Regions from separate parts of the Streptomyces sp. NPDC058240 genome, predicted to be linked through region 3. Evidence: riboswitches for the same ligand, from Rfam matches in the RefSeq annotation. Region 3 holds a riboswitch; each other region holds the start of a gene.

Region 1 (5,362 bases), on a different contig from region 3:
CCCCCGATGTACGGGCCGCGATGGCCGCGTACGAGCTGAAGTGAGCGCCCCCATGGACCTGACGATCCTCTACCGCGGCCCGCTCGCGTCGTGCGACTACGACTGTCCGTACTGCCCGTTCGCCAAGCGGCGCGACAGCCCGGAGCAGCTGCGTACCGACCGTGCCGCGCTGGAGCGGTTCACGGCGTGGGCCGCGGCGCAGACCGGTGACCGGCTCTCGGTCCTGTTCACGCCGTGGGGCGAGGGGCTGGTCCGCTCCTGGTACCGCCGCGCCCTGGTCGAGCTGGCGCGGCTGCCGCACATCCGCCGGGTCGCGATCCAGACCAACATCAGCAGCCGTACGGGGTGGCTGGCCGAGGCCGGTGAGGCGGGCCGCGAGAAGATCGCCCTGTGGTGCACGTACCACCCGGGGCAGACACCGTACGAGCGGTTCCTCACCAAGTGCCGGGAGCTGACCGCGCTCGGCATCCGGCACAGTGTCGGTGTCGTCGGGCTCGACGACCACCTCGACGAGGCGCGGCGGCTGCGCGCGGCGCTGCCGGACGAGGTCTATCTCTGGGTGAACGCGGCGGAGGGCCATACCTACACGGACGAGGAGGCGGACCGCTGGACGGCCGTCGACCCGCTCTTCCCGTACAGCCGGCATCCGCACCGGTCGGCCGGGCTGCCCTGCCGGACCGGCGAGTCGGTCATCTCGGTGGACGGTGACGGCACCGTGCGGCGCTGCCATTTCGTACCGGCGGAGCTCGGCAATCTCTACGACGGGAGCTACCGGCGGGCCCTCGGTCCGCGCGCCTGTCCGCTGGCGGTCTGCGACTGCCACATCGGCTACGTGCACCTGGAGACGCTGCCGCTGTACGACGTCTTCGCGGGCGGTGTGCTGGAGCGCATACCGGCTGCTCCGCTGTCGTCGCTCGCCGGACCGGTCTGAGGTTCAGGCCGGTCCGGCGAGCGGCGGCAGCGCGGTCGCGGACATCTGTCTAGAGCGGCAGGAGGTCCGGCCGCTTCGCTTCGACGTGGTCGCCCGAGGACTCGCCGCGCAGCCGCCGGCCGATCCACGGAACCAGGTACTCCCGCGCCCAGTGGATGTCGTCGCGCCGTACTTCGAGGGTGCCGCGCTGTGCCTGCGGGGGCCATTCCTGGTCGGGGTCGGCCGGCACATCGATGCCGAGGACCTGGGCGGCGCGCAGCGCGACCCTGGTGTGTCCCTCGGCCGACAGATGGAGCCGGTCGTCGTCCCAGGCACGCCTGTCCTGGACGGACCGCAGCGACCACAGGTCGAGGACCGGGCAGTCGTAGCGGTCGGCGATGGCCCGTACATGGGCGGTGTACGTGGCGATCTTGCCGCGCAGATGGCGCAGCACGGGAACGCCACGGGTGTCGAAGCCGGTGGTGACCATGACCGTGCCGACCGCTTCGGTCAGCTCCGCGACCGCGCGCTCGAAGCGCTCGGCCACGTCGTCGGGGTCGGTGCCCGGCCGGATGATGTCGTTGCCGCCCGCGCAGAAGCTCACCAGGTCGGGTGCGAGCTCCTTGGCGCGCGGTACCTGCTCCTCGACGATCTGGTCGAGGAGGCGTCCGCGTACGGCGAGATTGGCGTACCTGAAATTCCCGTGCGCGGAACCTTCGGCGCCCGTCGCCGCATCGGGGTCCGGGAGCTGGTCCGCGAGGAGGACCGCGAATCGGTCCGCCCAGCCGACGAAGGTCCCGTCCGGGCCGGGGTCGCCGACTCCCTCGGTGAAGCTGTCGCCAATCGCCGCGTACGACCCGATGACGCCCTGTCGGTTGATGACGCCACGTTGATTTTTTCTCGAATCGTCTGCCACAAACGCTTATCCTGCACCGCCGAATGTGACCTACGCGACCGTAATATGGGGTTGACGGGTGGTGAGATAGACCACCCGGTCAGGTTTTGGTAAAGGGGGAATAAGCGGAAGGGGCGGTGCGCCGCCGCGCACCGCCCCTTCCGTGTTGCTCAGGTCATGCTTTGTTGCTCAGCTGCCCGGCCGTTCCGCTCAGACGTAGATGCCGTGCGAGGCCAGGAAGGCGATCGGGTCGATGTCCGAGCCGTACGCCGGGCCCGTGCGGACCTCGAAGTGCAGGTGCGGGCCGGTGGCGTTGCCGGTGGCGCCGGAGAGGCCGACCTGCTGACCGGCGCTCACGGCCTGGCCCACCGAGACGGAGAGGGAGGACAGGTGGCCGTACTGCGAGTAGTGGCCGTCGGTGTGTTTGATGACGACCTGGTTGCCGTACGCGCCGCCCCAGCCGGCGGCGACGACGGTGCCGGAGGTGATGGCCTTCACGCTGGTGCCGGTGGAGACGGGGAAGTCGATCCCGGTGTGGCTGCCGCTGGACCAGTTGGAGCCGGAGGCGCGGTAGTTGGTGGTGTGGTTGCCGGGGACCGGGTGGACGTAGCCGGAGCCGCTGCTCTGGGCGGCCGGGGCGGAGGCCGGGGCCTTGGACTGCGGGACGGCGGTCACGGACTTGGCCGGGGCGGACTTCTCCGCGGCCTTCGAGGGAGCCGAGAGCGCCTTCGACGGGAGGGACGAGCCGGTGCCGGCACCGGTGGGCGCGGCGTCGCCGGTCGCCTTGGCGCCGAGGGTCAGCTTCATGCCCGGGAAGATCAGGCTGGGGTCCTTGCCGACGACCTTGCGGTTGTCCTGGTACAGCTTCTCCCAGCCGCCCTTGATCTTGTGCTCGGCGGCGATCTTCGACAGGTAGTCGCCGGAGACGACGGAGTACGTCGTGGTGGCGGCCTGCTTCTGCGCGACCGGCTCGGCGTGCGTGGCGGCGGCCGGGGCGGCCTGGTCCGCGGCGTGGGCACCGGTGGCACCGAGCAGCGGCAGCGCGAGGACGGCGCCACCGGCGCCTGCCGCGGCGACGCCACGGGCGATGGGGCCGAACTTCGGACGGCGGTGCTTACCCGATATGGGCATGGCGTATTTCCTCTCCGGCGCCTGCGAGGTGAGCTGTCGGGTTCGGGCTGGAGATGCCCGGCCGCGCTGAGCGCGACTTCACCCCTAGCCGGCCGGATTTCTCCGGTCGGCGGCTTACCTGGTTCCCCCGCTCCTGCCACGCGATGAGTGGATGTGAATTCCGGGCGGCGGCAGGATTAGGCGGTCCGTCCGGATTGACGGTGACCGTAAGCGAGTCGGGACGACGAGAACAAGCCACAGGTTCCATGCCGAAATCCGCGCCGGGAAATCGGCGCGGAATTCCGGTCACACTCCGTGGATTAAGGATCTTGGCTTTCCGCGCCGCGTACGGAATGCCCAACTCGCCCGTCACCACACACCGTCACGGATATGATCCCGCTCACGAGGCGGCGATCATCTCCCGTACAAGCGGGCCATATTCAGACAAAGGCCCGCATTACGGACATGCCCTGTCCGTCACCCCCGCCGGAGCCTCAGCACCCGCGCGTCGAGATCGCCCCGAAGTCCGCTGTGCAGCCCCTGGTGCAGCAGTGCCGAACCGTGGTGCACGGCCCCCGTGTCCAGGCAGGTGTACGTCGCTTCGGGATCGAGCCCGCGCAGCCGCAGGGCCGGGGGCCGCTCCCCGTATCGCTGCGCCTCCAGCCACATCAGGACCACGGTCTCCACCCCGTGGACGTACTGGACCGCGCTGAGTCCGCCCCGCGGCTCGCGCAGCCGGTACAGCGCGCCGTGCTGCACGACCGGCCGGATCTCCTTGTAGAGCTCCACCCAGGTCCGCGCCTCGGCCAGCTCCTCCTCGCCCCATTCGGTGAGGTCCCCGCCGACCCCGAGCACACCGGCCATGGCACTCACGAAGCGGAAGCGCAGCGAGCTGACCCTGCCGTTGAGCTGGTGATTCGGGCTGTCGGTGACCCAGGCTGCCATCACCCGGGCCGGGTGGATGTGGCCGAAGCCCTCCTGGATGGCGAGACGGTCGAGCGGGTCAGTGTTGTCGGAGGTCCACACCTGGTCCGTACGGGACAGAATCCCCAGGTCGACCCGGCCGCCGCCGCCCGAGCAGGACTCGAACGCGACCGTGGGATGCGCGGCCCTGAGCCGGTCGATCAGCGCATACAGGCCGTTCACGTGCTCGATCCAGAGCTTCTGCGGGTACTCCTCGCCCGGCCAGCCAGCATCGGTGAAGCAGCGATTGAAATCCCATTTCACATAATCGACGGGCGTGCCGGAGAGCAGCGTGTCCAGCTGCTCCCAGAGATATGCCTGCACATCGGGGCGGGCCAGATTGAGCACCAGCTGGTTGCGGTACTCCGTCCGCGCCCGGCCGGGGAAGTGCTGCACCCAGTCGGGGTGCGCGCGATAGAGCTCACTGTCGGCGTTGACCATTTCCGGTTCGACCCAGATGCCGAACTGCATGCCGAGCCCGTGCACTTCGTCGGCGAGCGGCTTCAGCCCGCCGGGGAAGCGGTCCGGATTCGGCGTCCAGTCGCCGAGCCCGGCCCGGTCACTGGTCCGCTGCCCGAACCACGCGTCGTCCACCACGAACAGCTCGACGCCCATCGCGGCGGCGCGCTCTGCGAGAGCGCGCTGCTGGTCCAGCGAGACGTCGAAACCCGTCGCCTCCCAGGAGTTGTAGAGCACCGGCCGCGGGTTCTCCGCGTCCGGAATCACATGGGCCAGCTGCCAGGCATGCCAGGCGCGGCTGGCCCCGCCGAACCCCTGCCCGCTCCACAGACCGGCGAATACGGGCGTGGTGTACGACTCCCCCGGTGCGAGCCGCAGCAGCCCGGAGTCGTCGTAGCCGGCGCCGCCGGTGATCTGTACGAGCCCGTCGGGCAGCCGCTGCACGGAGATCCGCCACGACCCGGACCAGCCGAGCGCACAGCCGTACACCTCACCGCTCTCCTCGGTCGCCGCGCCGTCGGCGTCCAGCGCGACCCACGGCAGGTACTGGTGGCCGGTGTGGCCGCGCCGGCTGGAGATGACGCTCTCGCCGTGGATCAGCTCCGCCCGTTCCAGCCGCGACTCCGCCGCCCAGCGTCCGTGCAGCCGGCTCAGCCGCCAGCCGTCGCGGGCGGGCAGCGACCAGGCGGCCGCGTCGGCGCGCAGCAGTTCCAGCGGCGGCCCGTCCGGCCCGGCATGGGCGACGGTGGTCCAGCGCTCCACAACACCGGAGTCGTCCCGCATCCGGTAGTGCAGGGTGAGGGCTAGCCGGTGCACGGAGTCGGTGAAGCCGATCCGCAGTTCGTCCCCGTCCACCACGGCGGCGGCGAAGGCCCACTCGGTGCCGCGGACCTGCGGGGTGCGTACCGAGAGTGCCGGGCGGACGAACCTGGGGCCGCCCTCCACCGGATATTCCTCACGGCCGTCGAGGTGGGACTCGAAGGCCCTGAAGGGCAGCTCCGGCGCCGCGGCCAGTGCCTCGGCCG
Region 2 (5,362 bases), on a different contig from region 3:
GGTTCTCGGCGGTGCCGGCCGCGTCCCGATGCCGCTCCAGCACGGCCATCACGAGCCCGAGGGCCTCGGGGGTGGTGAACATCAGGGGCGGAACCCGAAGACCCCGGCCGACGCGGTAGCCCCCGTAAGGGCCCCGCACGGACTCGACCGGGACACCGGCCTCCCGCAGGATGCCGACGTACCGGCGGGCCGCCCGTGCGGAGACGCCGAGCCGGTCCGCCAGCCGGTCGGCAGTGATTCCTGGGCCGTCCTGGATCAGCTCAAGAGCCAGGAGCGCCCGCGCGGTCGGGCTCGCGTCGTGCACCATCGGCAGATCGGTCCCCATTCCGGAAGTAGAACGTCCGCAATGGACTGTACTCTCCTCGCCATGAGTGAGAACAACGAGTCGGTCTCTCCGGAACCTCCGCTCGCGGGCGACGAAACCGCCACCCTCCTCGGTTCGCTGGAGCGCCAGCGCGCGACCCTGGCGTGGAAGTGCGGGGGATTGGACGCAGCCGGTCTGCGAGCGACGCTCGGCACGTCGACGGTCTCCCTGGGCGGGCTGCTCAAGCACCTGGCCTGTGTCGAGGACACGCATTTCGCCCGGTTGCTGCTCGCGCGGAAGCCGGGGGCTCCGTGGGACGCGGTGGACTGGGACTCCGATCCCGACTGGGAGTGGCGAACGGCCGCCGAGGACACCCCCGAGCAACTGATGGTGCTCTGGCGGGGTGCCGTGGAGCGCTCCCGCGCCATGGTCGCCGAGGCGCTGGCGGACGGCGGCCCGGGGCACATCGGCCGGTACACCACATCCAGCGGCGAGTCCCCGAGTCTGCGGCGCGTCCTGATCGACATGATCGAGGAGTACGCCCGTCACATCGGCCACGCCGACCTCATCCGGGAGTCGGTGGACGGTCTCGTAGGAGAGGACCCGCCGCGGTGACACCGCGTCCGCCGGACGGCCGCCACCGGTGACATGCCCGGGATGGACCACGGCTCGGACGGTTCGGGAATGCCCGGAATGATGTCCGGCAAGGACATGGGCGACCTGGCGGCCGCCAAGGGCAGGGACTTCGACAAGAAGTTCGCCCAGCTCATGATCGGCCACCACCGGGGCGCGGTCACCATGGCCGAGGACGAGCAGAAGAACGGCGACAACGCCGACGCGAAGAAGCTCGCCGGCGTTGTCGTCACGGCTCAGACCGCAGAGATCGAGCAGATGAACAAGATCATCGACAGGCTCTGATCCCGGCAGGGGTGCGGGCCTCCCTCGCATGGCGGTCCGGATGACGTCATGCGAAGGCCCGCACCCCCTCGGGCCTCTCGTCCGGATCAGGCCGGGCTCGCGTGCTCCGGCGTCGCCAGCAGATCGCCCACCTCCTGTGCGGTGGTCTCCCGGAGCTCCTCCGCGACCAGCAGCCACCGGGTGATGCCGACCGATTCGAGGAACGGCAGATCGTGACTGGCGATCAGCAGTGCGCCCTCGTAGGACTCCAGCGCACCGGTCAGCTGCCGCGCGCTGGCGATGTCGAGGTTGTTGGTCGGTTCGTCCATCATCAGCAGCTGCGGGGCCGGTGCGGCGAGCATCGTCGCCGCGAGGGCGGCGCGGAAGCGTTCGCCGCCCGACAGCGTGCCCGCCGGCTGCTCCGCGCGCTTCCCCCGGAACAGGAAGCGCGCGAGCTGGGCACGGATGTGGTTGTCGGTGACCCCGGGCGCCATGCGGGCCACGTTCGCCGCGACGCTCAGCTCCTCGTCCAGCACGTCGAGCCGCTGCGGAAGGAACCGCGTCGGCACGAAGGTCCTGGCCTCGCCGGACAAGGGGGCCAGCTCACCGGTGATCGTGCGCAGCAGGGTCGTCTTCCCGGCGCCGTTGCGACCGACGAGCGCGATCCGCTCGGGTCCCTGCACCCGGAGACTGCCCTCGCGCAGCCTGCCGAACCGGGGGCGCAACTCGTGCAGGTTCAACACGCTGCGTCCGGCGGGCACCGCCGTGTGGGGAAGGCTCACGCGGATCTCGGCATCGTCGCGGATCGCGTCCGCGGCCTCCTCCCGGCGCTCGCGTGCCTCGCCGAGCCGCGCCTCGTGGACGCCTCGAAGTTTGCCCGCCGACTCCTGCGCGGACCGCTTGCGGCGGCCGGCCAGGATCTTCGGGAGGCTCCCCTCGGCCTCGATCTTCCTGCCGGTCCTCTGGCGCCGGGCCAGTTTCACCTGGGTCTCCTCCAACTCGCGTTTCTGGCGGCGCACATCGGCCTCCGCGGCCCGCAACATCCGTCCGGCGGCCTCCTGTTCGGTGGCCACGGCCTCCTGGTACGCGGACCAGCCACCGCCGTACCAGTTCACGGACCCGGCGCGCAGTTCGGCGATGCGGTCCACGCGCTCCAGCAGTTCGCGGTCATGGCTGACCACGACCAGTACGCCCGAGCGCCAGGAGTCGACGGCCTCGTAGAGCCTCCGGCGCGCGAACATGTCGAGGTTGTTGGTGGGCTCGTCCAGGAGGAGGACATCGGGACGCTCCAGCAGCAGCGCTGCCAGGCGCAGCAGGACGGTCTCCCCGCCGGACAACTGGCCGACGGTGCGGTCCAGTTCGACGCCGCCGAGTCCGAGTGAGCCCAGTGTCGCCAGGGCCCTTTCCTCCACGTCCCAGTCGTTGCCGATCGTCTCGAAGTGCTTCTCGTCGACATCGCCGGCCTCGATGGCACGCAGCGCGTCGCGCCGTTCGGCGATGCCCAGGGCCTGGTCCACCCGCAGTGTCGTGTCGAGGGTGATGTTCTGTGGAAGGTGGGCGAGGCTGCCGCCCACGGTCACCGAACCCTGGGACGGGCGCAGTCGACCGGCGAGCAGCCGCAGCAGTGTGGACTTGCCCGCGCCGTTGGTGCCGACGAGACCGATGCGGCCCCGGCCGATGCTGAACGAGAGTCCGTCGAAGACCGTCGTGCCGTCCGGCCACCGGAAGGACAGGGCCGAGCAGGTGAGGGAGGCGTGGGGGGTGGTGGGTGTCGCCATGGTGTTCCTCGCATTCGCAAGCGTGGTGATGGGGGCTTCGTATGCGAGCACCACGCGGCGACCGAGCAGCAGAGAAAGGTGCGGCGTCCGGAAGACAGAGGGACGGCTCATGCACCGAGGTCGCATCCACGCGGGGTCACGGGCAGCGCGGAGCACTGCTACAGCGTGACGGGCGTACGGGCTGTGCCGTACGGCGCGATGTTCGCGAACCTCAGATGCGCAACGTCCACCTCTATCGGAGACAACAGGACATCAAAACCATAACCACGGGGAGGAGCGATGGCAATGCCTCCCGGTTTCGGGTGGGGGCCCGGGCGTGGGCCTCGGACGACGACGCGTACGTCCTGTATGAGCGATCCAAGGCGGTTGACCTTTTGGCCGATAAAGGGTCATTTGGCGCAATTGTGACTTTCGAGCGTGGGGCGATATGCCCCTTTTGGTATTTCGTGGCGCGAGTCACGTTCGAGCCCTCGGGTGTCGCACCGTGCAATTCGGTTCCCTTTCCGCGCAAGGAAAGCGGACCGTTCGATGTGAGGTGGATTACCCCGATTCTGATGACTCGATCTTGTAAGTGAATTGCATTCGGAAATTAGGGGCTTGTCCCTTTCGGTCCTTCTCGCCTACGGTCACCGTCAATCCGGACGGAACGCCGAATCCTGCCGCCGTCCGGCAATCCCACCCACTCGTGTACGGCAGGAGCGGGGAACCCAGGTAAGCCGCCGATCCGGTATCCGGAACGGCTCGGGGTGAAGTCGCATTCGTGTGCGGCCAGGCATCTCCAGCCCGAACCCGACAGCTCACCTCGCAGGCGACGGAGAGGAATCCATCATGACCTCAACGGGTACGTACCGTCGTCGCAGGCCCACCTCGCTGACCAGGGGCTTCATCGCCCTGGGCACGGGTGCCGCCGCACTCATGCTTCCGCTGATCGGTGCCCACGCCGCCTCGGCGGCGCCGGCGCAGACCGTCAGTGCCGCCGCGCCGACCGCGGCGTACACGGACGATCTGGACGGCTGGATCAAGGAGTCGCTGGCCGTCATGGCCCAGCACGGCATTCCCGGCAGCTACAACGGTATCCATCGCAACGTCATGCGCGAGTCCTCCGGTAATCGCCTCGCCATCAACAAATGGGACTCGAACGCCGCCGCCGGAACGCCGTCCAAGGGCCTCCTCCAGATCATCGATCCGACGTTCCGGGCCTACCACGTGCCCGGCACGGCGATGGACAGCTACGACCCCGTCGCCAACATCACGGCAGCGTGCAACTACGCGGCCGCCAAGTACGGCTCCATCGACAACGTCTCCGGGGCCTACTGACATACGGAACGAACGGTCTCCGGGCCGTCGCCCCCGCGGTCACCCCGGCCGCGGGGGCGTCCAGTCGGCGTGGCGCAGGATCGTGCGGACGGTGACGCGGGACGGTGCGAGGCGCAGTGCCGTGTTGCGCAGCGCGACGGCCGCCGGCCGGGACAGCCGCTGACCCATCCGGCCGGCCTGGCGGGCGGCTCGGGCGACCGACTGGCTGCGGGGCCGGCGTTCGGCGTCGTAGCGGCCGAGCGCCGACTCGACAGTGGGCTCGGTGCGGAGCGCGGCGGCCAGTGTCGCCGCGTCCTCCAAGGCCTGGCACGCCCCCTGGCCGAGGTTCGGTGTCATGGCATGGGCCGCATCGCCGAGCAGGGCGACCCGGCCCACCGCGTAGGAAGGGAGCGGGACGACCAGTTCGTCGACGTCATGGTGCAGGACGGCGTCGGGCCGGGTCGCCGCCAGCAGCGCGGGAATGGGGTCGTGCCAGCCGCCGAACCTGCGGCGGACCTCGGCGAGGGGATCCGAATGGCGCACACCGGCAGGGGCGTTGAGCACCGCGTGCCACTCGGCCCGGCCGTCCGTGAAGGCGATGTGGCCGAACTCGGCCCCCGGCCCCCAGGTGAGCTCGAAGTCGGCACTCAGGTCGACCGGGGACTCGATGATGGCGCGCAGCACGGTCGAGCCGCTGTAGGCCGGACCGGGGTGCCCCGGGAAGAGCTGGGAGCGCAATCGGCTGCCGATGCCGTAGGCGGCCACGACCAGATCCGCGTCGAGGCGGGTGTCACCGGCGGTGAGGCGCACCCGCGAGGAGTCGGAGCGGTCGACGGACGTCACATCGAATCCGACGAGCAGGGACTGGCCGAGGCGGGGATGCGCGGCCTGACCCACCGGGCCGTGGACCGGGCGGCGGACCTGCCGCCGGGCACCACCTCGGCGTACTTCCGTACCCGGTAGGCGCTGCTCACCGGGCTCGTGCGGCGGCTCGTCGCCCTCGACCAGGCGGAGCTGCAGGCGGCCGGCGAGCAGGCGGGGATGCCGCGCGACGCCGACGAACTGACGGACGGGCTCGCCGGCTTCG
Region 3 (5,362 bases):
ACCGCGACGCCATCAGGACGGCGGAGGGCAACGCCTAGCCCCGGAGGGCGACGGAACGGACCGTGCCGGAGGGTGACGACGGACCGTGCCGGAGGGCGCCGGATGACGTCCGGGGGCAACGGATAACGTCGGGGGGTGAACCACAGCCCCGCCGACCGTCCCGCCGACCGCGCCACCGATCAGCCCGCCTGCCCCGTCGGCGCACCCGAACTCTTCACCTGGGAGTTCGCCACCGACCCGTACCCGGCGTACGCCTGGCTGCGCGAGCACAGCCCCGTGCACCGGACCGCACTGCCCAGCGGTGTCGAGGCCTGGCTCGTGACCCGGTACGCGGACGCGCGGCAGGCGCTCGCCGACTCCCGGCTCTCCAAGAACCCGGCGCACCACGCCGAGCCGGCGCACGCCAAGGGGAAGACCGGCATCCCGGGCGAGCGCAAGGCCGAGCTGATGACGCATCTGCTGAACATCGACCCGCCCGACCACACCCGGCTGCGCCGCCTCGTCTCCAAGGCGTTCACCCCGCGCCGGGTCGCCGAGTTCGCGCCGCGCGTGCAGGAACTGACGGACCGCCTCATCGACCGCTTCATCGAGGAGGGGAAGGCGGACCTCATCCACGACTTCGCCTTCCCGCTCCCCATCTACGCGATCTGCGATCTGCTCGGCGTCCCGCCCGAGGACCAGGACGACTTCCGGGACTGGGCGGGCATGATGATCCGCCACGGCGGCGGTCCGCGCGGCGGGGTGGCCAGATCGGTGAAGAAGATGCGCGGCTATCTCGCCGAACTGATCCACCGCAAGCGGGAGAACCCGGGGGACGACCTGATCTCCGGGCTGATCCGGGCCAGCGACCACGGCGAGCACCTCACCGAGAACGAGGCCGCGGCCATGGCCTTCATCCTGCTCTTCGCCGGATTCGAGACGACGGTCAATCTCATCGGCAACGGGGTCTACGCGCTGCTGCGCAACCCGGGGCAGCGCGAACGGCTCCAGCACTCGCTCGACTCGGGGGAGAGCGGGCTGCTGGAGACCGGGATCGAGGAACTGCTGCGGTACGACGGCCCGGTGGAGCTGGCCACCTGGCGGTTCGCCACCGAAGCGCTGACGCTCGGCGGGCAGGACATCGAGGCCGGGGACCCCGTGCTCGTGGTGCTCGCCGCGGCCGACCGCGACCCGGAGCGCTTCGAGGACCCCGACACGCTCGACCTCGCACGGCGTGACAATCAGCACCTCGGATACGGGCACGGCATCCACTACTGCCTGGGAGCGCCGCTCGCCCGGCTGGAGGGACAGACCGCGCTCGCCACGCTTCTGAACCGCCTTCCGGACCTGCGACTTGCGGTGGAACCTACCGATTTGCGGTGGCGTGGCGGGCTCATCATGCGTGGACTTCGCACGCTCCCCGTGGAGTTCACGCCGGGGCCCGCGACCACCAGAAGTGACACTCCGTCAGTTCTGTGACTTTCGCGTGATCTGCGCTGCATCGACTTGTGACGCGCGTTCGAGTCCCGCTAGGTTCACCGTTCGACTCACCAGTCACATGTCAGTCACACGGAAGGCAACCCCATGGGCTCCGCGAACGGCAGACACCGTCGCCCCCGTCAGGCACCCGCCATCGTCGTCGCCGCGGGCGTGACCGGATCGGCGATCGCCATCCCGCTGCTCGGCGCGTCCGGTGCGCACGCGGCCGACGCCACGACCTGGGACCGGGTGGCCGAGTGCGAGAGCGGCGGCGCGTGGAGTGCGGACTTCGGGAACGGCTACTACGGCGGCCTGCAGTTCTCGCCGGAGACCTGGAAGGCGTACGGCGGTGAGGCGTACGCGGAGCGCGCGGACCTCGCCAGCCGGGCGCAGCAGATAGAGGTGGCCGAGAAGGTCCTGGATGACCGGGGCCCGCGGGCCTGGCCCAGCTGTGCGGTCATCTCCGGCCTCGCGGTGGACGGGACGCCGCCGGGGGTCGACCCGGGCTCCGTTCCCGCCGACGACCCGACCGGGAGCGCGAAGCCGGCTGACGACGCGTCGGCGGACCCGTCCGACGACGCCACGCCGTCCGGGAGCGCCTCGGACGGCTCGGACGCCGTGGACGGTGCGGACGGCTCGGACGGGGCCGACAAGCCGTCAAGGAAGGCCTCGCCGTCCCCGAAGCCCTCGGCTTCGACCACTCCGTCTCCCGGAGCGTCCTCCGGTGCGCCCCGTGACACGTCCGATTCACCCGACTCGTCCAGTGATGCGGGTGGCAAGCACCGCGGCGCGCCGGCCACCGCGGGGAGTCGCGACACGGACGGCGGCGGCCGTGAGTCGGGCCGCCACGCCTCCCGTGGCGGCAACGGCGCGCGCGACACGGCCGAGCCGGCGGCTGACGGCGCGTACACCGTCCGGCCCGGCGACAACCTCTGGTCGATTGCTGATGCACAGAAGGTTCCCGGAGGCTGGCCCGCGCTCTATGAGGCCAATAAGGGTGCCGTCGGCTCCGACCCGGACCTCATCCTCCCTGGCCAGAGCCTCGATCTCGATGTGAAGGCCCAGTGAGAGCAGTCTGATAATCGACTAAAAGCACCTCAAAAATCGGGGTAGTTCAGGGACCTATGTCCGCTTATGCGTAAGTGAGACATGGGTCTCTTTGCGTCAACTGGCGTGTCGCGCCTGGGAGGCCCTTCCGCATCACGTCCCACCTGCGGAAACGACGGTTCTTCAGATGCAAGTACGGGTTGATTGTCCGATGTGTCCATCTTTGAATGTGAGGGTTGCGTATGTTTACGGTCGGAACCGCTCGCACCGCGGGCCCCGTCGACCGTCACGCCGAATCCTGCCGTCGGTCGAAGGGAACAGACGCGTAAAGCGCCGTAGGCAGGAGCGGGGGACCCAGGTAAGCGCCGGGCCCGATCGTCGAAAGACGCATCAGGACCGGCTTGGGGTGAAGTCGCGTGCTAGGACGTGCGACCGGGCAACTCACTTGGCCCGAACCCGACAGCTCACCTCGTAGGCGTCGGTGAGGAGAAGTTCCATGCTGCTTTCCAGCAAGGGCAAGCACCGCCGCCCGTCCAAGGCCGTCCGTATCGCCACGCTCGCCGGTGTCGCCGGTGCCGCCGTCGCCGTGCCCCTGATGGGTGCGACCAGCGCCTCCGCCGCCTCCGTCGCCACCTGGGACGCCGTCGCCCAGTGCGAGTCCGGCGGCAACTGGTCCATCAACACCGGCAACGGCTACTACGGCGGTCTGCAGTTCTCGCAGTCCAGCTGGGCCGCCGCCGGCGGTACGCAGTACGCCGCCCGTGCCGACCTGGCCACCAAGGCCCAGCAGATCGCCACCGCCGAGAAGCTCCTCGACATGCAGGGCCCGGGTGCCTGGTCCTGCGCCGGCGCCGGCAACCTGACCAACGACGGTGTCGACCCGGGCGTCAGCACCGGCTCCTCCTCGAACTCCACCGCGAGCTCCGGCGCCTCCGAGCAGCAGAGCGCCCCGGCCGCCCCGAAGCAGCAGTCGCAGTCGGCCCAGCCGAGGCAGAGCGAGCGCACCGAGGCCCCCGCCGCCTCCCGCTCGGAGCGCTCCGCCGCCCCGCAGGCCGAGTCGAAGAAGACCGTCACCACCCCGACCGGCGAGAAGGTCAAGAAGGGCGACGGCGAGTACAAGGTCGTCTCCGGCGACTCCCTCAGCAAGATCGCGGCCGACCACAAGGTCGAGGGCGGCTGGCAGCAGCTGTTCGAGCTGAACAAGGACATCGTCAAGAACGCCGACCTGATCTACCCGGGTCAGCAGCTGCACCTGACGAAGTAGTCGAGGCTCTCTCCTCCCCGAGCACCCCGGCCCGGCGCGCATTCCCCCGTACGCGCCGGGCCGGGGTTCGGCCGTCTGTGCTCGGGGGAGCGCCGGACCGTTCAAGTGTTGTAGTTACTGGCCAGTAAATTTCTGCCTGTTTGCCCGCCAATGTGCGCCCTCGGGTCCTTTTTCGTCCCAGGGGTCGGGCGGTCGTCGGGCTCAGCGGGCCGGGCCGGTTAGGCTCTTGTCGCAAGGCCAAAGCGACCCTGCACAACCAGCGTCATATCCCAGAAGGAGATGCCTCGTGCCGTCCATCGACGTCGTCGTAGCCCGGGAAATCCTCGACTCCCGCGGAAACCCCACGGTCGAGGTAGAGGTCGGCCTCGACGACGGCAGCACGGGCCGTGCTGCCGTTCCGTCCGGCGCCTCCACCGGTGCGTTCGAGGCCATCGAGCTTCGCGACGGTGACCCCAACCGCTACCAGGGCAAGGGCGTCGAGAAGGCCGTCCTCGCCGTGATCGAGCAGATCGGCCCGGAGCTCGTCGGCTACGACGCCACCGAGCAGCGGCTGATCGACCAGGCGATGTTCGACCTGGACGCCACCGAGAACAAGGGCTCGCTCGGCGCCAACGCCATCCTCGGCGTCTCGCTGGCCGTCGCCCACGCCGCCTCCGAGGCCTCGGACCTGCCGCTGTTCCGCTACCTCGGCGGCCCGAACGCGCACCTGCTGCCCGTTCCGATGATGAACATCCTCAACGGCGGTTCGCACGCCGACTCCAACGTGGACATCCAGGAGTTCATGATCGCGCCGATCGGCGCGGAGTCCTTCTCCGAGGCGCTGCGCTGGGGTGCCGAGGTCTATCACACGCTGAAGAAGGTACTGAAGACCAAGGGTCTTTCGACCGGTCTCGGCGACGAGGGCGGCTTCGCGCCGAACCTGGAGTCCAACCGCGCCGCCCTCGACCTCATCGTCGAGGCCATCAAGGAAGCCGGCTACGCCCCCGGCAAGGACATCGCGCTCGCGCTCGACGTCGCCGCGTCCGAGTTCTACAAGGACGGCAAGTACGAGTTCGAGGGCAAGTCCCGCTCGGCCGCCGAGATGACCGAGTACTACGAGGAGCTCGTCTCCGCGTACCCGCTGGTCTCCATCGAGGACCCGCTGTACGAGGACGACTGGGCCGGCTGGAAGGTCATCACCGACAAGCTCGGCGCCAAGGTGCAGATCGTCGGCGACGACCTCTTCGTCACCAACCCGGAGCGCCTGGCCCGCGGCATCGAGGAGGGCTCCGCCAACGCCCTGCTCGTCAAGGTCAACCAGATCGGCTCGCTGACCGAGACCCTGGACGCCGTCGAGCTGGCCCAGCGCAACGGCTTCAAGTGCATGATGTCGCACCGCTCCGGTGAGACCGAGGACGTCACCATCGCCGACCTCGCGGTCGCCGTGAACTGCGGCCAGATCAAGACCGGCGCCCCGGCCCGCTCGGACCGCGTCGCCAAGTACAACCAGCTGCTGCGCATCGAGGAGATCCTCGACGACGCCGCGGTGTACGCGGGCCGCTCGGCGTTCCCGCGGTTTCGCTCTGCGAACCAGTAGGCACAGCAAGGGCTGAT

Evidence for each region. A riboswitch is a leader RNA that binds a small molecule or an ion and turns the genes downstream of it on or off. The one in region 3 is predicted to bind cyclic di-AMP.
Region 1: linked by a shared signal. The riboswitch ahead of ACFVX4_RS38185 (peptidoglycan DD-metalloendopeptidase family protein) and the one ahead of ACFVX4_RS13445 (transglycosylase family protein) in region 3 are both predicted to bind cyclic di-AMP.
Region 2: linked by a shared signal. The riboswitch ahead of ACFVX4_RS28295 (transglycosylase SLT domain-containing protein) and the one ahead of ACFVX4_RS13445 (transglycosylase family protein) in region 3 are both predicted to bind cyclic di-AMP.

The regions. Positions count from the first base shown of each region.
Region 1 covers NZ_JBHVWT010000064.1:13,702-19,063, forward strand. The annotation lists gene ACFVX4_RS38170 (STM4012 family radical SAM protein) at 1-44, shown strand, start outside; gene ACFVX4_RS38175 (STM4011 family radical SAM protein) at 53-931, shown strand; gene ACFVX4_RS38180 (SGNH/GDSL hydrolase family protein) at 981-1,826, opposite strand; gene ACFVX4_RS38185 (peptidoglycan DD-metalloendopeptidase family protein) at 2,016-2,936, opposite strand; cyclic di-AMP (ydaO/yuaA leader) riboswitch at 2,940-3,096, opposite strand; gene ACFVX4_RS38190 (alpha-galactosidase) at 3,393-5,362, opposite strand, start outside.
Region 2 covers NZ_JBHVWT010000023.1:36,451-41,812, forward strand. The annotation lists gene ACFVX4_RS28275 (helix-turn-helix transcriptional regulator) at 1-307, opposite strand, end outside; gene ACFVX4_RS28280 (DinB family protein) at 368-919, shown strand; gene ACFVX4_RS28285 (DUF305 domain-containing protein) at 962-1,222, shown strand; gene ACFVX4_RS28290 (ABC-F family ATP-binding cassette domain-containing protein) at 1,309-2,979, opposite strand; cyclic di-AMP (ydaO/yuaA leader) riboswitch at 3,617-3,803, shown strand; gene ACFVX4_RS28295 (transglycosylase SLT domain-containing protein) at 3,808-4,296, shown strand; partial or broken gene ACFVX4_RS28300 (FAD-dependent monooxygenase) at 4,336-5,232, opposite strand; gene ACFVX4_RS28305 (TetR family transcriptional regulator C-terminal domain-containing protein) at 5,242-5,362, shown strand, end outside.
Region 3 covers NZ_JBHVWT010000005.1:306,119-311,480, forward strand. The annotation lists gene ACFVX4_RS13430 (nucleoside triphosphate pyrophosphohydrolase) at 1-38, shown strand, start outside; gene ACFVX4_RS13435 (cytochrome P450) at 136-1,458, shown strand; gene ACFVX4_RS13440 (transglycosylase family protein) at 1,564-2,526, shown strand; cyclic di-AMP (ydaO/yuaA leader) riboswitch at 2,827-2,998, shown strand; gene ACFVX4_RS13445 (transglycosylase family protein) at 3,002-3,769, shown strand; gene eno (phosphopyruvate hydratase) at 4,056-5,345, shown strand.